4 regions of the Achromobacter sp. AONIH1 genome follow, and region 1 is predicted to be linked to each of the others. Evidence: predicted binding sites of a transcription regulator. Region 1 holds the regulator's gene; each other region holds the start of a gene.
What was found. The regulator FNR, encoded in region 1, switches genes on or off when oxygen is low (the NO sensors DNR and NnrR bind a similar motif). The targets are predictions, from matches to a motif close to TTGATNNNNATCAA.
Positions count from the first base shown of each region.

Region 2: adhP (alcohol dehydrogenase AdhP) is a predicted target of FNR. The motif match lies at 2,025-2,038, and genes of this name have one in related genera.
Region 3: C2U31_RS19335 (MBL fold metallo-hydrolase RNA specificity domain-containing protein) is a predicted target of FNR. The motif match lies at 2,135-2,148, and genes of this name have one in related genera.
Region 4: C2U31_RS18635 (PAS domain-containing methyl-accepting chemotaxis protein) is a predicted target of FNR. The motif match lies at 1,698-1,711, and genes of this name have one in related genera.

Region 1 covers NZ_CP026124.1:5,413,612-5,417,842, reverse strand. Annotated here, with positions in the region: gene C2U31_RS24765 (MFS transporter) at 1-569, opposite strand, end outside; gene C2U31_RS24760 (hypothetical protein) at 739-1,893, opposite strand; gene fnr (fumarate/nitrate reduction transcriptional regulator Fnr) at 1,902-2,630, opposite strand; gene C2U31_RS24750 (gamma-glutamylcyclotransferase) at 2,727-3,200, opposite strand; gene clpB (ATP-dependent chaperone ClpB) at 3,340-4,231, shown strand, end outside.
Region 2 covers NZ_CP026124.1:6,108,236-6,112,466, forward strand. Annotated here, with positions in the region: gene pbpG (D-alanyl-D-alanine endopeptidase) at 122-1,441, shown strand; gene C2U31_RS27845 (ribbon-helix-helix domain-containing protein) at 1,511-1,900, opposite strand; gene adhP (alcohol dehydrogenase AdhP) at 2,097-3,122, shown strand; gene C2U31_RS27855 (DJ-1/PfpI family protein) at 3,245-3,823, opposite strand; gene ybaK (Cys-tRNA(Pro) deacylase) at 3,946-4,231, opposite strand, start outside.
Region 3 covers NZ_CP026124.1:4,197,847-4,202,077, reverse strand. Annotated here, with positions in the region: gene C2U31_RS19340 (LysR family transcriptional regulator) at 1-676, shown strand, start outside; gene C2U31_RS19335 (MBL fold metallo-hydrolase RNA specificity domain-containing protein) at 691-2,064, opposite strand; gene C2U31_RS19330 (CBS domain-containing protein) at 2,249-2,716, shown strand; gene C2U31_RS19325 (flavodoxin family protein) at 2,713-3,234, shown strand; gene C2U31_RS19320 (PAS domain-containing sensor histidine kinase) at 3,398-4,231, shown strand, end outside.
Region 4 covers NZ_CP026124.1:4,052,052-4,056,282, forward strand. Annotated here, with positions in the region: gene C2U31_RS18635 (PAS domain-containing methyl-accepting chemotaxis protein) at 1-1,627, opposite strand, end outside; gene phrB (deoxyribodipyrimidine photo-lyase) at 1,862-3,313, opposite strand; gene C2U31_RS18645 (CoA transferase) at 3,550-4,231, shown strand, end outside.

The DNA.
Region 1 (4,231 bases):
CAATCCACCAGCTGCTGGTGAGTCAGGAACACGTTCTGCAGCAGCAACAGCACCAGGATCGCGCTGAGCTGGCCGCCGATCAGCGTCACATACTGGAAGCTGGAATAGAAGCCGCGGTGCTCGGCGTCGGCGATCTCGGTCAGGTAGGTGGCGCTGGCGCCATATTCCCCGCCCAGGCTCAGCCCCTCGATCACGCGCGCCAGCGCCAGCAGCGCCGGCGCGGCCAGGCCGATGGAGGCGTAGGTGGGCGTGAGTGCGATGATCAGCGAGCCCACGCACATCATGCCCACCGACACCATCAGCGACAGCCGCCGGCCGTGCCGGTCCGCGATATGCCCGAACAGCCAGCCGCCCAGCGGCCGCACGATGAAGCCGGCCGCGAACAGCGTGGCGGCATTGAGCTGCTGGACGACGGGATCGTGCGAGGGGAAGAAGGCGGGGGCGAAGTACAGCGCGAAGGCGGTGTAGGCGTAGAAGTCGTACCACTCGACCAGGTTGCCCATGGAGCCGACGAAAATGGCCTTGATGCGGCGCTTCGCGTCGGCGACATCCAGATGCGTGTGCGTCATGGCGGTCCTTGCTGCTTGCCGGAATGGGAAACGCCGGCGCGGCCGCAAGCGCGCCGCCGCCAGCATGTCCCTATATTGCTCCCGGCCGCGCGAAATTGCACGCGCCGCCGCGCCATCGTTCAGCTTGCTGTCATGATTGGAGGGCGCCCTGGACGGTGCCTGGCGGGCGCTACTTGCCGCGCGGCTTGATCGGCTCGCAGGGCGCGGCCTTGTCCGTCCCGCGCGCGCCTTCGCCCAGCAGGGCCTGGGCGCCGCATTCCGAGCCGAACATGTTCTTGCCGTCGTGGCCCACGCCGCGCACTTCGTAGCCGGCGCGGTGCAGCGTGACCGGCTTGCCGCCGCGCGACGCGAGCAGGAACTCGTATTGCAGGTAGGCGGTGCCGCGCGCCAGTCGCGTGGAGCCCTGGGCTTCGGCGCCGCAGGTCTTGTCCAGCAGCCGGTGCTCGGGGTTGTTGTCGGCGCCGCCTAGCAGGTAGGTGACGTCGCGCGCCGCGTAGCGCACGAACAGCCGGGATTCCTCCTGGCCGCGCGCGTAGGCGGGCAGCTTGTCGGTGCCGTACTTGTACTGGTTGTAGGTGGGGCAGATGCCGCGTTCGTAGGGCGCGTAGCCCTTGCCGTCCGGGCGTGGCCGCTCGTTGGTCAGGTACAGGTAGGAAGAGGGATTGGCGATCACGTAGCGCAGCGCCAGCCCGTCGCGGCGCAGCGGGCCGTCGACGTTGTTCAGCACGGCGTAGCGTTGCACCAGCTGCGCGCCGCCGGAATGGCCGGCCAGCACGATGCCGGCCAGCGCGGGCAGGCGCTGGCGGTCGTCCAGGCTGCGCAGCAGGTCATCCAGAACCTGGAACGAGCTGACCGGCGCCGGCCGGCCGGCGGCCTGCACGCTGTCCTCGCCTTCTTCCCAGCTGGCCTTGCGCCACGCCGCCATGCCGGCGAAACCGGAATCGATGGAACCGGAAAAACGCGGCGCCAGCACCAGCGTGTCGCGCGCGCGCTCCGGATTGCGTTCCAGCAGGTCGGCCACGTATTCGTAATAGCGGTCGGCGTCGCGCTTGACGCCGTGGATCACCACCACCACCTGCTTGATGTCGGCCAGTTCGCCCTTGCCCAGCGGACGGTTGGCGTAGACCGGGATCTTGTAGCGATGGCCCGGCTTGCCCAGCTCGACGGTCTGCCAGCGCGCCGGCTTGGCCGGCTTGGGCGCGGGCGTGGCTTCGTCGTAGTCGTAGGGATCGGGCAGGGGCGTCTGCGCGGCGGCCGCCAGCGGGGCCATCAACGCCGCCAGCATCAGGCTGGCGGCCGGCAGGAAGGCGCGCGCGCGGCGCATGGGCGGCTTCAGCAGCTTTCTTGGCCCAGCAGCTGCTTGAGCGCAGGCTGGTCGAGGATGCGGACTTCGCGCTGGTTGATGCGGATCAGCCCATCGCGCGCGAAGCGCGAGAACAGCCGGCTTACCGTTTCCAGCGTCAGGCCCAGGTAGTTGCCGATTTCCTCGCGGCTCATGCGCAGCACGAACTCGGTGGACGAATAGCCCAGCGAGGCGTAGCGCTGCGACAGGTTCAACAGGAACGCCGCCAGGCGCTGCTCGGAACGCATCGAACCCAGCGAGGCCAGCATCTGGTGCGAACGCGTGATCTCGCGGCTCATCAGACGGCGGAACTGCTGCTGCAGCGAGGGCAGGTGGGTGGCGACGCGGTCGACTTCATTCAGGCGAATGACGCAGACTTCGGAGTCTTCCAGCGCGACGGCGGCCGACACGTGCTTGCCCTCGAGCATGCCGTCCATGCCGACGATCTCGCCGGGCAGGTGGAAACCGGTGATCTGGATCTGGCCAGTCGCGTCTTCGAGCTGCGTCTTCAGGCTGCCGAAGCGCACGCCATAGACCGCATCGAGGGGGTGATCCAGCGAGTACAGCGTCTTGCCCTTTTCAAGGCGCACGCGTTCCTTCACCAGTTCGTCCAGCTTTTCTACTTCGGCGGCTGCCATGCCCACGGGCACGCACACGTGTCCCAGCATACACGTGGAGCAATGGGCGGCATCTGGGGCTACGGGGACCCTTTTTTGCATATTGACCTCTATAGCGCCCGTCGAGCGGCGGGTAGCCGATGCGGGCATGAAGCGTGATGACAATTGGTATTGTAGTCCGTTGTTACTACGGGTGTCTTACGCGCTCGCGGCGTCCTTGGACAGGGACGCCGCGCGAGCGTTCCCCGCGTGGCGGTAAACGACCCAGTCCGTGACGTGATCGACGGCCGCGATGTCGCTGGCGGCGCCACGCCGCGCGGGATCTATCGGGTAGTACTGACAGGGCAGCTCCGCGCCGTCCGGGCCCGGCTGCGCGAGGCGCGCCAGCACGTCGCGGCGCAGGAAGCAGCCGGGCCGGCCGGGATGGTAGTCCTCGATCTCGTCCATCAATTGGATATGGGCCGGCTCGACCTGATAGATATCTCCTAGGACGCGACGCCCGTCAGCCACGGGAATCAGGCCGGGCCAGGCGCCGAAGTCGACCAGCCGGCCCGGCACGCTGGCCGCGCCGACCCGCCGTACCGCCGGCAGTCCACGGTCGGAGGCGGTCCGCTCCAGGTCGTTGATCTCGCCCGCGCGTAGCGTGCCGTAGACAAAAACGTATATGCTCATGATTCCTCAGGTTGCCGCACGTCGATAGAGTCCGCAAGGCCGGCAGGGTATTGAAATTCCCCGTCCCGGCCGCATATTCAGGTCATCGAGCCAGCCGGCGATGCATCGGTCAGGCTCCTCAACAAGCCAAACGACCACTATGCGATTCGACAAACTTACCACCAAGTTCCAACAGGCATTGGCGGACGCCCAGAGCCTGGCCGCCCGCAACGATCATCCCTACATTGAGCCCATACATGTGCTGTCCGCGCTGCTGTCCGATCCCGACAGCGGGGCCGGCAGCCTGCTGGCGCGCGCCGGCGTCGCCGTGAACCGGTTGCAGCCGGCCATCGAGCAGGCGCTCAAGTCCCTGCCTCAGGTGCAGGGCGATGACAACGTCCAGGTCGGCCGCGAGCTGCAGGGCGTGCTGACGCGCACCGACAAGGAAGCCGCGCGCCGGGGCGACACCTACATCGCCAGCGAGTTGTTCCTGCTGGCGCTGGCCGACGACAAAGGCCCGGCCGGCCGCATCCTGCAGGAAGCCGGCCTGCAGAAGAAGGCGCTGGAAGCCGCCATCGACGCCGTGCGCGGCGGCGAGTCGGTGTCCGCCGCAGAGGGCGAGTCCAACCGCGAGGCCCTGTCCAAGTACACGATGGACCTGACCGAGCGCGCCCGCCAGGGCAAGCTCGATCCGGTGATCGGTCGCGACGACGAGATCCGCCGCACCATCCAGATCCTGCAGCGCCGCACCAAGAACAATCCCGTGCTGATCGGCGAACCCGGCGTCGGCAAGACCGCCATCGTCGAAGGCCTGGCGCAGCGCATCGTCAACGACGAAGTGCCCGAGACGCTGCGCGGCAAGCGCGTGCTGTCGCTGGACCTGGCCGCGCTGCTGGCCGGCGCCAAGTTCCGAGGCGAATTCGAAGAGCGCCTGAAAGCCGTGCTGAAGGAACTGGCGCAGGACGATGGCAGCAACATCGTTTTCATCGACGAGTTGCACACCATGGTCGGCGCCGGCAAGGCCGAGGGCGCGATGGACGCCGGCAACATGC
Region 2 (4,231 bases), 690 kb from region 1:
CTACTTGAAATTACTGTTTAAATTCGACGCGTAAGCCTCTAATTCATCTGGACTTTTTTTGAAGTGCCCGACGAACGGCGTACGAAACATCTCTATACAGACTGACAAGCCTGCTGAAACCATGGCATTTACCTGGACACGTGCAATTGCGAACGCGATAGCGCCCATGGCGCTGGCGATGTGCGCGCTCCTGCCCCCCGCCGCGCAAGCCGCGAAAAATTCCGATCCTTGCAAGACCAACGCCAAATCGGCGGCCTGCAAGGCGCAACAAGCCAAGAAAGCCCCCGCCCCGTCCGCCAAGTCCGGCGCTGGCAAAGCCGCCGCTGGCAAACCCGCCGCCGGCAAGGGCGCATCGCCGAAACAGGCCGCCGGCAAGGCCTCGTCCCCCAAGCAAGCCGCTGGCAAGGGCCCCGCCTCCAAGCAGGCCGCGGGCAAGGCGCCCGCCCCCAAGCATGCCGCCGCGCCCAAGCAGCCGGCCGGCAAGAAGGCCGCCGCGCCCAAGGGCGGCAAACCCGCCGCCGTGGCGCAGAAAGGCACGCCCAAGGCCAACGCCGCCGGCAAGGGCGGCAAGGGTGGCAAGAACGACAAGCCCAACAAACCCGGCCGTGGCCGGGCGGCGGTCGCCGCGGCATCCTCGGCCGCCATGCCGCCGCCGGCATCGTCGGTGCGCGCCGAAGCCGCCGCACTGCGCTCCAGCACCGCCTACGTGCAGGACCTGGAAACCTCCACCGTGCTGTTCGCCAAGAACGAGAATGTGGTGCGCCCGATCGCCTCGATCTCCAAGCTGATGACGGCCGTGGTGGTGGTGGATGCCAACCAGCCCATGAACGAAATGCTGGAAATCACCGATGACGACATCGACGGCCTCAAGCACACGACCTCGCGCCTGCGCGTGGGCACCCGGCTGAGCCGCGGCGACATGCTGCACCTGGCGCTAATGTCTTCCGAGAACCGCGCCGCCAACGCGCTGGGCCGCAACTACCCGGGCGGCCTGCCGGCTTTCGTGGCCGCCATGAACGCCAAGGCGCAGGCGCTGGGCATGACCAGCACGCGCTTCATCGAGCCCACCGGCCTGTCCAGCGACAACGTATCCTCGCCGCACGACCTGGCCCGCCTGCTGCGCGCCGCATCGCAGCGACCGCTGATCCACCGCTACTCCACCGACACCGAGTACGACGTCGAGATCAACAACCGCACGCAGACCTTCCGCAACACCAACCTGCTGGTGCGCAAGCCCGACTGGGATATCAAGGTCTCCAAGACCGGTTTCATCAACGAGGCCGGCGAGTGCCTGGTCATGCTGGCCCGCATCAACGGCCGCGACCTGGCCATCGTGCTGCTGGACTCGCAGGGCAAGCTCTCGCGCATTGGCGACGCGGTACGCATCCGCCGCATCGTGCAGAGCGAAGTCGCGCTGGCGCAGGCCCAGCCCGGCGGCTGAGACCGGCGCAATCGCCAGACACCGAAAGGGCCCGATCAGATGATCGGGCCCTTTTCCTTTGCATCAGGATCAGGCGGCCGCGCGTCGCCGGGAGGGCAGCGGCTGCGCGTCATAGAGCGTGGCGGGCAGGCCCTCCAGCACGGCCTTGGCGTTGAGCGAGCGGATCGGCACCGCCGCGTCCAGCGGAATGCGACCCTCGGCCTGCAACAGCTGGTAGCGCAGGCAGCACACGCGCAGGAAGGACGTGAAATTGGCCGCCTGGCCGCGGTATTCGATCAACTCGTCGTAGAGGCGTTCGATGAGCTGCGTGACCCGCATGCCGTCGCGGCCGGCGATTTCCTCCAGCACCTGCCAGAACAGCTGCTCCAGCCGCAGGCTGGTGGCCACGCCGTGCAGGCGCAGCGAACGGGTTTCCGGCGCATAGGACTGCTCGCTGGCGCGGATGAAGATTTCACACATGGGAGCTCCGGATGCGAGGGACGGAACGGCGTGCCATTCAGGCGGGGACGCCCGCCGTCCAATGTACGACGATAGACACGGCAGCGGCAAGGCGCTGCCGGGCCCCGTCCCCGACGCCGGCATCTTGATCCATGTCATGGCCGTCCGTGGCCAGACGGCCGACGATAGAAATATCGACCACACAACGGAGGATCCTATGGACAAGACCATGAAAGCCGCCGTGGCCAGGGCGTTCGGCAAGCCGCTGGCCATCGAGGAAGTCGCGGTGCCCCGACCCGGCGCGGGCGAGCTGCTGGTGAAGATCGAGGCCTGCGGCGTCTGCCATACCGACCTGCACGCCGTGGAAGGCGACTGGCCGGTCAAGCCCAACCCTCCGTTCATTCCCGGCCATGAAGGCGTGGGCCATGTGGTGGCCGTAGGCGCCGGCGTCACCCACGTCAAGGAAGGCGACCGCGTCGGCATCCCTTGGCTGTACTCCGCCTGCGGCCATTGCGAGCATTGCCTGGGCGGCTGGGAAACGCTGTGCGAACAGCAGCAGAACGCCGGCTATTCGGTCAACGGCGGCTTCGCCGAATATGCGCTGGCCGCGGCCGACTACGTGGGGCTGCTGCCCGCCAACATCGGCTTCGTGGACATCGCGCCCGTGCTGTGCGCCGGCGTCACCGTGTACAAGGGCCTGAAGATGACAGACACGCGCCCGGGCAACTGGGTGGTGATCTCGGGCATCGGCGGGCTGGGCCACATGGCGGTGCAGTATGCCCGCGCCATGGGCCTGAACGTGGCGGCCGTCGACATCGACGACGCCAAGCTGGAGCTGGCCCGCAAGCTGGGCGCCCAGGTGGCCGTCAACGCGCGGACCACGGACCCGGCCGCCTACCTCAAGCGCGAGATCGGCGGCGCCCACGGCGCGCTGATCACCGCCGTCTCGCCCAAGGCCTTCGAGCAGGCGCTGGGCATGGTGCGGCGCGGCGGCACTGTCGCGCTCAACGGCCTGCCGCCCGGCGATTTCCCGCTGTCGATCTTCGACATGGTGCTCAATGGCGTGACCGTGCGCGGATCCATCGTCGGCTCGCGGCTGGACCTGCAGGAATCGCTGCAATTCGCCGCCGAGGGCAAGGTGCGCGCCACAGTCGCGACCGAACGGCTGGAGAACATCAACCACGTGTTCGACCGCATGCGCAGCGGCCAGATCGAGGGCCGCGTGGTGCTGGACTTCGCCTGAGCACGGCCTTCCCGGCGCGACACGCGCGGGGTTCGCCAAAAAAAGCGGATCCGGGATGACGCGAAGCGTCATCCCGGATCCGTCGCACAGGCGCGCCGCACATGGCCCGCGGCGCGTTCAGCTCAATGCGTGATCTTCGTGCCAAGCACGGCCAGGAACTGGGCCAGCCAGGCCGGATGCGCGGGCCAGGCCGGCGCGGTCACCAGATTGCCGTCGGTATGGGCCTGATCGATGGCGATCTCGGCATAGGTGCCGCCCGCCAGCCGCACCTCGGGCGCGCAGGCCGGATAGGCCGAGCAGGTGCGTCCCTTCAGGATGCCGGCGGCCGCAAGCAGCTGCGCGCCGTGGCACACGGCCGCGATCGGCTTTTTCGCCTGGTCGAAGGCCCGCACGATATCCAGTACCTTGTCGTTCAGGCGCAGGTATTCCGGCGCGCGGCCGCCGGGAATCACCAGCCCTGCGTAGGAGGACGGCTCGACGCGGTCGAAGTCGTAGTTCAGCGCGAAATTGTGGCCGCGCTTCTCGCTGTAGGTCTGCGCGCCTTCGAAATCATGGATCGCGGTGGCCACGGATTCGCCGGCCTTCTTGCCCGGACACACGGCATGCACCGCGTAGCCGACCGCCTGCAGCGTCTGGAACGGCACCATGGTTTCGTAGTCTTCGGCGTAGTCGCCGACCAGCATCAGCAAAGTCTTGCTCATTCTCGTCTCCTGGGGATGGGGGCTGGGCGCCGGCTTCAACGCCGGTTCTTCTGCCTGCGGCCCATTGTGGCCTTGCTCGCGCCGGCGCGGGTGGTATCCCGCTACCACGCGTCGAACGCCCCCTATTCCAGCGCGACGGTCACGGGCTTGGCGTCCAGCAGGCTGACCAGCACCTTGGGATCGATGCCGACCAGATAACCGCGACGGCCGCCGTTGATATAGACCACCGGGTAATCCAGCACCTCGGCCTCGACCCAGACCGGCATGCGCTTGCGCGTGCCGAACGGCGACGTGCCGCCGACCTGATAGCCGGAATGCCGCTGCGCCACGTCGGGATGGCAGGGCGCGACCTTTTTCAGCCCGGCCTGGCGCGCCAGATTCTTGGTGGAGACTTCGCGATCGCCGTGC
Region 3 (4,231 bases), 1.2 Mb from region 1:
GCTGGAGCGGCAAGCCGGACCGCACCTGGACGCGCTGGAGGGCATGCTGGACGCGCGGGGCGCAGGCGGCGCGCTGGCCGGCGTCGCGCATGTCGGCGCCACCAGCGGCTTCATCGCGCTGCTGCTGCCGGCGTTGGCCGGCCTGCATCGGCGTGGCCTGCGCGTGGACCTGCGCGCCATGCCGCCGCCCGCCCTGCTGTCGGCGCTGGCCGAGCGCGTGATCGACGTGGCGGTGACGCCGGCGCGGATTCCGCACAAGGGCGTGGAATACCAGCTGCTGCATGAGTGCCCGCAACGGCTGGTGTGCGCGCCGCAGTGGAGCGGCAGGCTGCCGAAAAGCGCCGCGCCCCGGGGCCTGCCGCTGATCGACCAGCAAGGCCCCGCCGCGCCGCTGACGCCCTACTGGAAGCAGGTCTACGCGCTCGATCCCGAAGCGCCGGCGCTGGTCCTGCCCGACTATCAGACCGCGCTGGACGCGGCCCGCGCCGGCGCCGGACTGGCCGTGGCGCCTGAATGCCTGTGCCGCGACGCCTTGCGGGCCGGGCAGCTGGTCGCCGCGCCGCAGGCCCGGCGTCCGCCGTCTTTCGCCCTGTACGCCGCGCGCGCCAAGGGACCGCTGTCCGAGCGCGCGCGTTACTGCCTGGAACGATTGACCGAGGCGGCGGCGCGCTGGTAGCGCGGCCCCGCCGGTCAGCCCAGCTCCGCCACGTCGTTCTGCTCCACCGCCCGGCAGCGCCAGCCCAGCTCGTCCTTGATGCGCAGGCGCAGCGCGTCGGCGGCGCCGGGCTCGCCATGCACGATGAAGGTTTCCCGGGGCGCGCGCTCGAACCCGCGCAGCCAGCGCAGGATCTCGTCGGCATCCGCGTGCGCCGACAGCATCGGCAGGCTGTCGATCTCGGCGCGCACGGGCACATAGCCGCCATGGATCTTGACCGTGGCGGCGCCGTCCAGCATCGCCGCGCCGCGCGTGCCCTCGGCCTGGAAACCGGCGAACAGCACCGTGCTGCGCGGATCGGGCAGGTAGTGCTTCAGATGATGGATCACGCGCCCGCCGGTGGCCATGCCGCTGGCCGACACGATGATCTTGGGCATGGGCGAGCTGTCCAGCGCCTTGGACTGTTCCACCTCGGTCACATAGGTCGCCACGCCGAACGCCGCCCGCGCGTCGGCCGCCGACAGGCGTTGGTCGCCGGCGTGCCGAAGATAGACATCGACGGCGCCGCTGGCCATCGGGCTGTCCAGGAACACCGGCAGGTCGCGGGCGATGCGCCCCGCCTGCTTGAGTTGCCAGATGTAGTAGAGCAGCGCCTGCGCGCGCCCCACCGCGAACGCGGGTATCACCACGGTGCCGCCGCGCCTGACCGTGCGCGTGATGACGGCTTCCAACGCGTCGGCCGCCTGCTCCGCGCTGTGCTTGCGGTTGCCATAGGTGGACTCGACGATCAGATGATCGGCTTGCGCCACCCCGCCAGGCGGCGGCATCAACGGATCGCCGTAGCGGCCCAGGTCGCCGGAAAACACCAGGCGTCCGCCGGGATGGCGGATCTGGACGATGGCGGCGCCCAGGATATGGCCGGCCGGGGTCAGCTGGACGCCGCAACCGCCCGGCAGGTCCGTAGCCGTGTCGAAGTCGACCGGCCGCAAGGCCGCGATCGCGCGCTGCGCGTCGGCGACGGTGTAGAGCGGCAGCGCCGGCTGGTGACGGGACAGTCCGTGCCGGTTCAGGTAGTCGGCGTCGGCTTCCTGCAGATGGGCGCTATCCAGCAACAGCAGGCGGCACAGGTCCAGCGTGGCGGGCGAGCAAAGAATCGGTCCCCGAAATCCATCCCGCACCAGCCTGGGCAGGTAGCCGGAATGGTCCAGGTGCGCGTGCGACAACACCACCGCGTCGATATCCGCCGGCGGCACGGGAAACGGCGCCCAGTTGCGCAGCCGCAGCGGCTTCACGCCCTGGAACAGGCCGCAATCGAGCAGGATGCGGCGTCCGCCGGCTTCCAGCAGGTGACGCGAGCCGGTCACCGTGCCGGCGGCGCCCAGGAAACGCAGGGTCGGAGAGATGGGCATGGATCCTCCTTTGAGCGGCTTCCAGCTTCGCATGCGCAGGCCGCGCGCGGCGGGCCGGGCGAACCGGCGCTTGACCTAGATCAAGATGCGCGGATCCGGCGGGATCAACATGGAAACAACCGGCGCGTGCACACAGCGTACGCCCCCTTCCCCCGGGAGAACAAGCATGCTAGCGAGCGAACTCATGACCAAGCAACCATATTGCGTCAGCGCCCGGACGCCCGTCTCCCAGATCATGCGGGCCATGGTGGACCTGGACATCAGCGCCGTCATGGTGATCGGCGACGACGGCACGCTCATCGGGCTGGTCAGCGAAGGCGATCTGGTGCGACGCCAGGACAGCGTGCACCAGAAAAAGCTGGACCATTGGCTGGCCCAGCTGGCCGAGGGAGAGGCGCTGAACCTGGAGTTCCTGCACAGCCTGCAGCTGGGCGAACGCGCCGCCGCGTCCGTGATGAGCAGTCCCGTCATCACGGTGGACGAGTCGGCGCCGCTGGCGCGCATCGCCGACCTGCTGCTCAAGCATGCCATCAAGCGCGTTCCGGTCACGCGCGAAGGCCGGCTGGTGGGCGTGGTCAGCCGCCGCGACATCCTGCGCGCGCTGCTGGCCCAGGAAGGCCAGGACCACCCCGCCCGCTCGGAGGCCCTATGAACCGCATCGGCATCGTTTTCTATTCCCGCAGCGGCACCGGCCGCGTCGTGGCCGACCGCCTGGCGGAGCTGACCCGCTGGCCGGTACACGAAGTGCGCGACGCCGCGCCCAGGATCGGGCTGTACGGCGACCTGCGCTGCATTGTGGACAGCGTGTTCAAGCGCAAGCCGGCCTTCCGCTATGCCGGGCCGTCCCTGGACTCCTACGACCACGTCGTCCTGATCACGCCGGTGTGGCTGCGCTCGCTGGCGGCGCCCATGCGGGCCTTCCTGGACACCGAGCGTCCGCTGCTGCCCGCCTACTCGGTCATCTGCGTGATGTCGGGCTATGGCGGATTTCGCGCGGTGGACGATATCGCCACCGTGACCGGCGCCAGGCCCCGTTCCATCCTGCTGCTCAAGCAATACGATGTGCTGGCCGGCGAAAGCGACGCGGCCCTGTGCCGCTTCAAGCGGCAGATCCTGACGGCCGGCCAGGCCAGCGACTGGGCGGATCCGGTCTTGCCGGCGGTCGACTGAGCGCGGCGGCCCCGGACAGGCCGTCCGCGCGCACGAAAACAGGGACGCGGGCAAGTCGGCCGTTTGGCGCAATGCATCGCGCCTGTGGCGCGGCCCGCGCGGATGTGCTGCAATCCTTCAATACCCGCGCCGGGCCGGCGCCCGCACATCCCGATCTCCGCCCATGAAGCCTATGGCCAACGCGCCACCGCTTCTCGACATCATCCAGTCCGCCACGGAACCCATCATCACGGTCGACGCGCAGCAGCGCATCGTGATGTTCAACTCCGCGGCGGAGCGCGTTTTTCTCTGCAAGGCGGACCGCGCCATCGGCGCCAGTCTCGACATCCTGATCCCGGCGCGCTTTCGCGACATCCACGCCCGGCACGTCGACCGCTTCCGCGAAACGGGCGTGTCCGAGCGGAAAATGGGGTTGGGCTCCCCGCTGTGGGGCCTGCGCGCCAACGGGGAAGAATTTCCCATGGAAGCGTCGATCTCGCAGACGCACAGCGCGGCGGGCGTGTTCCTCTCCATCTTCCTGCGCGACATCACTGAACGCGAGCGGGTTTCCCAGGCGCTGCTGGCCTCGCGCGACGAGCTGACTCGCCTGTCCAACGCTCTGCTGCATGTGCGCGAGCAGGAAAAAAAGCACATCGCCCGGGAACTGCACGACGACCTGGGCCAGAGCCTGACCGCCCTGACCATGGAACTGGCCGAGCTGGAAACCCGGCTGCCTCCCGACGACGCCGAACTGCGCGGCCGGGTGGAAGCCATCCGTCACCTGACCGGCCTGACCTTCACCTCGTTGCGGCGCATCGCCGCCGACCTGCGGCCCATCATGCTCGACGATCTCGGACTGGCGGCGGCGGTGGAATGGCTGGTGTCGAACTTCGTCTCGCGCTACGGCATCGACACCGACGCCCAGATCGAGGTCGACCAGGGCGAACCGTCCAAGCTGGTGGCGACCGCCCTGTTCCGCACGGTCCAGGAAGCGCTGACCAATATCGCCAAGCACGCG
Region 4 (4,231 bases), 1.4 Mb from region 1:
CGGCCTGCGCAATGGGACGCCTGGGCATGGCGCCCTGGGCGCCGGCAACCCTGAACACCTCGATGGCATGGCGCAAGTGCGCGCCGCGCGTGCGCAGATTGTCCACCGCCAGGCTGGCCTGTTCCACCCGCGCCGCGTTGCGCTGCGCCGCGGTGTCGGTCTCGGAAATGGTGCGGCTGACGTTGTCGATGCCGGTGTGCTGCTCGGACGAGATGGCGGCGATCTCGTTGACGATCTGCGTCACCTGCTTCACGGATGTCTCGATGTCCAGCATGGCGTCGCCGGCGCGCTCCACGTGGCGCACGCCTTCGGCCACCCGCTGGTTGGATGTCTCGATCAGTTCCTTGATCTCGCGCGCCGCCGTGCCGCTTTTCTGCGCCAGGCTGCGCACCTCGGCCGCCACCACCGCGAAACCCTTGCCGGCGCCGCCGGCCCGGGCGGCCTCCACGGCGGCATTGAGCGCCAGGATGTTGGTCTGGAAGGCGATGCCGTCGATGATGCCGACGATCTCCGAAATCCTTGACGTGCTCTGCACGATGCCCTGCATGGCCTGGACCGCGTCGCCCACCACCTCGCCGCCGCGCCGCGCCACGTCGGTGGCCTGGCCGGCCTTCTGGTCGGCCTCGAAGGCGCTGGACGCGTTCTGCTTCACGGTGGACGCCAGCTGCGCCATGCTGGCGGCGGCTTCTTCCAGCGAGGCCGCCTGGCGCTGCGTGTGCGCCGACAGGTCGGCGTTGCCGTCGGCGATCTCGGCGGCCGAATGCAGCGCGCTCTCGATGCCCTGGTGCACGTCGCGGGTGATGCTGACCAGGCTCTTGCGCATCACTTCCAGCGAGAACTTCAGCGCGCCGATCTCGTCGCGCAGGCTGGCCGGCGGCAGCGGCGTGCTGAGATTGCCCGCCGCGATCTGCCGGGTGAAATCGGTGGCCGTGACCAGCAGGCCGGTGATGGAGCGCGCGAAGCCCCACCCCGAGGCGAAGATCAGCGCCACGCCGGCGGCCAGCAGCGCGCCGGCGGCGGCCAGCTCGCGCGTGTCCATGCTGTCATACAGCGCGGCGATGGCCACGCCGGACGCGCCCAGGAACAGCGCGCAGGCCAGGCAGGCCCAGGCCAGCATGCGCGAGCGCACGCCCGTCAGGCGCCACAGCATCAGCCGCGCCAGCAGGCCGCGCAGCCCGGTGGGCTTGGGCTGGCCCGCGCTCAGGCGAACGCCGCGCGCGCCGCTGCGCAGCCGCGCATAGACCGCCTCGGCGGCCTCGACCTGCTCGCGCGTGGGCTTGACGCGCACCGAGGCGTAGCAGATGGTCTCGCCGCGCTCCATGATGGGCGTGACGTTGGCCAGCACCCAGTAATAGCCGCCGTCCTTGCGCCGGTTCTTGACCACGCCGGTCCACGAATCGCCGCGCTGGATGGTGCGCCAGAGGTCGGCGAAGGCCTCTTCCGGCATGTCGGGATGGCGCACGATGTTGTGGGCCGAGCCCACCAGCTCTTCGCGCGAGAAACCGCTGACCTCAACGAACGCCGGGTTGGCGTAGATGATGCGGCCGCGCGCATCCGTGCGGGAAATCAGATACTGCTCATCGTGCAGCGTGTATTCCTGGTCGTACACCGGCTGGTTGTTGCGCATGCGTCTGTCGTCCTGTGATGGGCGTTGGCGAGTTGCAGCCGGATCATCGGGGACGGACGCCAGGGCGATCTTGATTTAGGTCAAGATATTTGAAAATTATGCAAAACGTAAATGCGCGGAGCGAGGCGCGGCGTGATGTGATGGTCGGCTTTGGGTGCGCGGCAAGGGGCGCGTCCCGGCGGCGCGGTATTGGCGCGCCTCGGACCCTGGAACCGGCGCGCGATGCCCGCCGGTTCAGGCGCGCGGCAGATTGCCGAACGCTTCCAGCGCGCGCAGCCGGCTGCCGGCCAGGTCCACGATGGGCGCGGGGTAGCCGGCGGCCGCGCGCTCCATCGGGCTGGGGTCGTGGATGGCGTCGCCGGGCAGGTGCGCCAGCTCGGGCAGCCATTCGCGCAGGAACACGCCGTCCGGATCGAACTTGCGCGATTGCGACAGCGGATTGAACACGCGGAAGTAGGGCACCGCGTCGGCGCCGGTGGACGCGCTCCATTGCCAGCCGCCGTTGTTGGCGGCCAGGTCGCCGTCCACCAGATGCGCCATGAACCAGGCTTCGCCCAGGCGCCAGTCGATCAGCAGGTTCTTGGACAGGAACATCGCCGTCACCATGCGCAGCCGGTTGTGCATCCAGCCCAGCGCCAGCAGCTGGCGCATGGCGGCGTCGACGATGGGGATGCCGGTCCTGCCTTCCTGCCAGGCGAGCAGGTCCTCGGGCGCGTCGCGCCACGGCACGTGGGCGGTTTCCGGCTTCATGGGCCGGTGCATCGACAGCTCGGGATAGGCGGCCAGCAGGTGCTGGTAGAACTCGCGCCACAGCAGTTCATTGATCCAGGTGGCGATGCCGGCCTTGCCGCTGTCCAGCTCGCCCAGGTTCGCCGCCTGCGCCGCGCGCAGCGCCTGGCCGGCCGACAGCACGCCGGCGGCCAGATAGGGCGACAGGCAACTCGTGCCGGGTCGCGACGGGAAGTCGCGGTCGCCCTGGTAGGACTCGATGGCCTCGTCGACAAAGCCGGCCAGCCGCTCGCCGGCGGCATCCTCGCCGGCGGGCCAGAGCGCGCGCACCGCGTCCGAAGGCGGGTCGAAGCCGTCGAAGCGGTTCGGCAGCGCGTCCGCGCTCCAGGCCGGCGGCGTCTGCGGACGGGGCGCGGCGACTGCCGCCAGCGGCGCGCTGCGCAGCTTCTCGCGGCAGGCGCGCGCATAGGGCGTGTAGACGCGGTAGCACTCGCCCTTGCCGGTCAGCACCGAGCCCGGCGGCAGCAGCGTGCCGCCCTGGTGCAGGGTCCATTCCACGTCGGCTTCGCCCAGCGCGGCGGCCACGGCCTCGTCGCGGCGGCGTTCGTTCAGGCCCCACTCCGCGTTGGCGTGGACCCGCGCGATGCCGTGGTCCGCGCAGAAGCGCGCGATGGCATCCGGCGCCTCGCGCCAGTCGTTCACCGTCAACAGCTTCAGGGGGATGCCCCGGGCCTGCAGGTCGCGCGACAGCGCATGCAGGTTGCGCAGCCAGAAGTCGACCTTGGCCGGCGCGTCGCCATGCAGTTTCCATTGTCCGGGCGCTGCGAGGAACAGCGCTGTGACCGTGCCGTCACGCGCGGCGGCGGCCAGGGCGGGATTGTCGTGCGCGCGCAGATCGGTGCGCAGCCAGAACAGCGTATGCATGGGACGTTCCAGGGCGTAGGGGCGTGGGTTCATGCCGGTCTGCGGCAAGGCTGGCATTCTATCCCGCGCGCTTCGGTCCGCGCGCCGGCGCGGCTGCCTGGCAGCCGATGTAAAAACTACGAGCAGATGTGACCGGCCGATCGGGCGCGATGCACGCGGGCGGCGGTATCTGGTCAAACCATGAAACACGCTCGCGCCGTTCGCGTATTGACGGACCGGACCTTGGGCAATGTAATCGGAACGACGACCACCGCAAGATGACTGACGCCATGGGAAATCTGATGGACCTCCGCCCGTCCTTCCTGAAGGGACGCTCCTCCTCCGGCACCACATCGCGCAATGTCCTGCAGGCGCTCTGGCAAGCGGCCGGCATGCCCGATGAAGCGCTGGCGCAGGTGTCGCTGACCGGCGCCGATCCCGTCCTGCCTTCGTCCTTCGCCGTCGGACAGGCGGCGCAAACCAGCATGGCTGCCGCCGCGCTGGCCGCCGCCGAGATCTGGCATCTGCGCGGCGGCGCGCGTCAGCAGGTCAGCGTCGACATGCTGCACGCGGCCCAGGAATGCCGCAGCTACTTTCGCATCAACGGCGTCACGCTCGATCCGTTCGATCCGATCACGGGCGCCTATCGCTGCGGCGACGGCGGCTGGGTCCGCATCCACGCCAACTTCCCCCACCACCGCGACGGCGCGCTTGCCCTGCTGGGCTGCCCGCCGGGCGAAGGCACGACCCGCGCGGCCGTCGAGCGGGCGCTGGCGCGCTGGACCGCCGTCGACTTCGAACAGGCCGCCGCCGACGCCGGCATGGTGGTCGCCGCCATGCGCAGCTTCGATGAATGGGATCATCATCCGCAAGGGCAGGCCGTTGCCGCGCAGCCGCTGTTCACGCTGGAACGCATCGGCGAGGCCGATCCGCGTCCCTTGCCCAAGTATGGTCAGGATCCGCGTCCGCTCA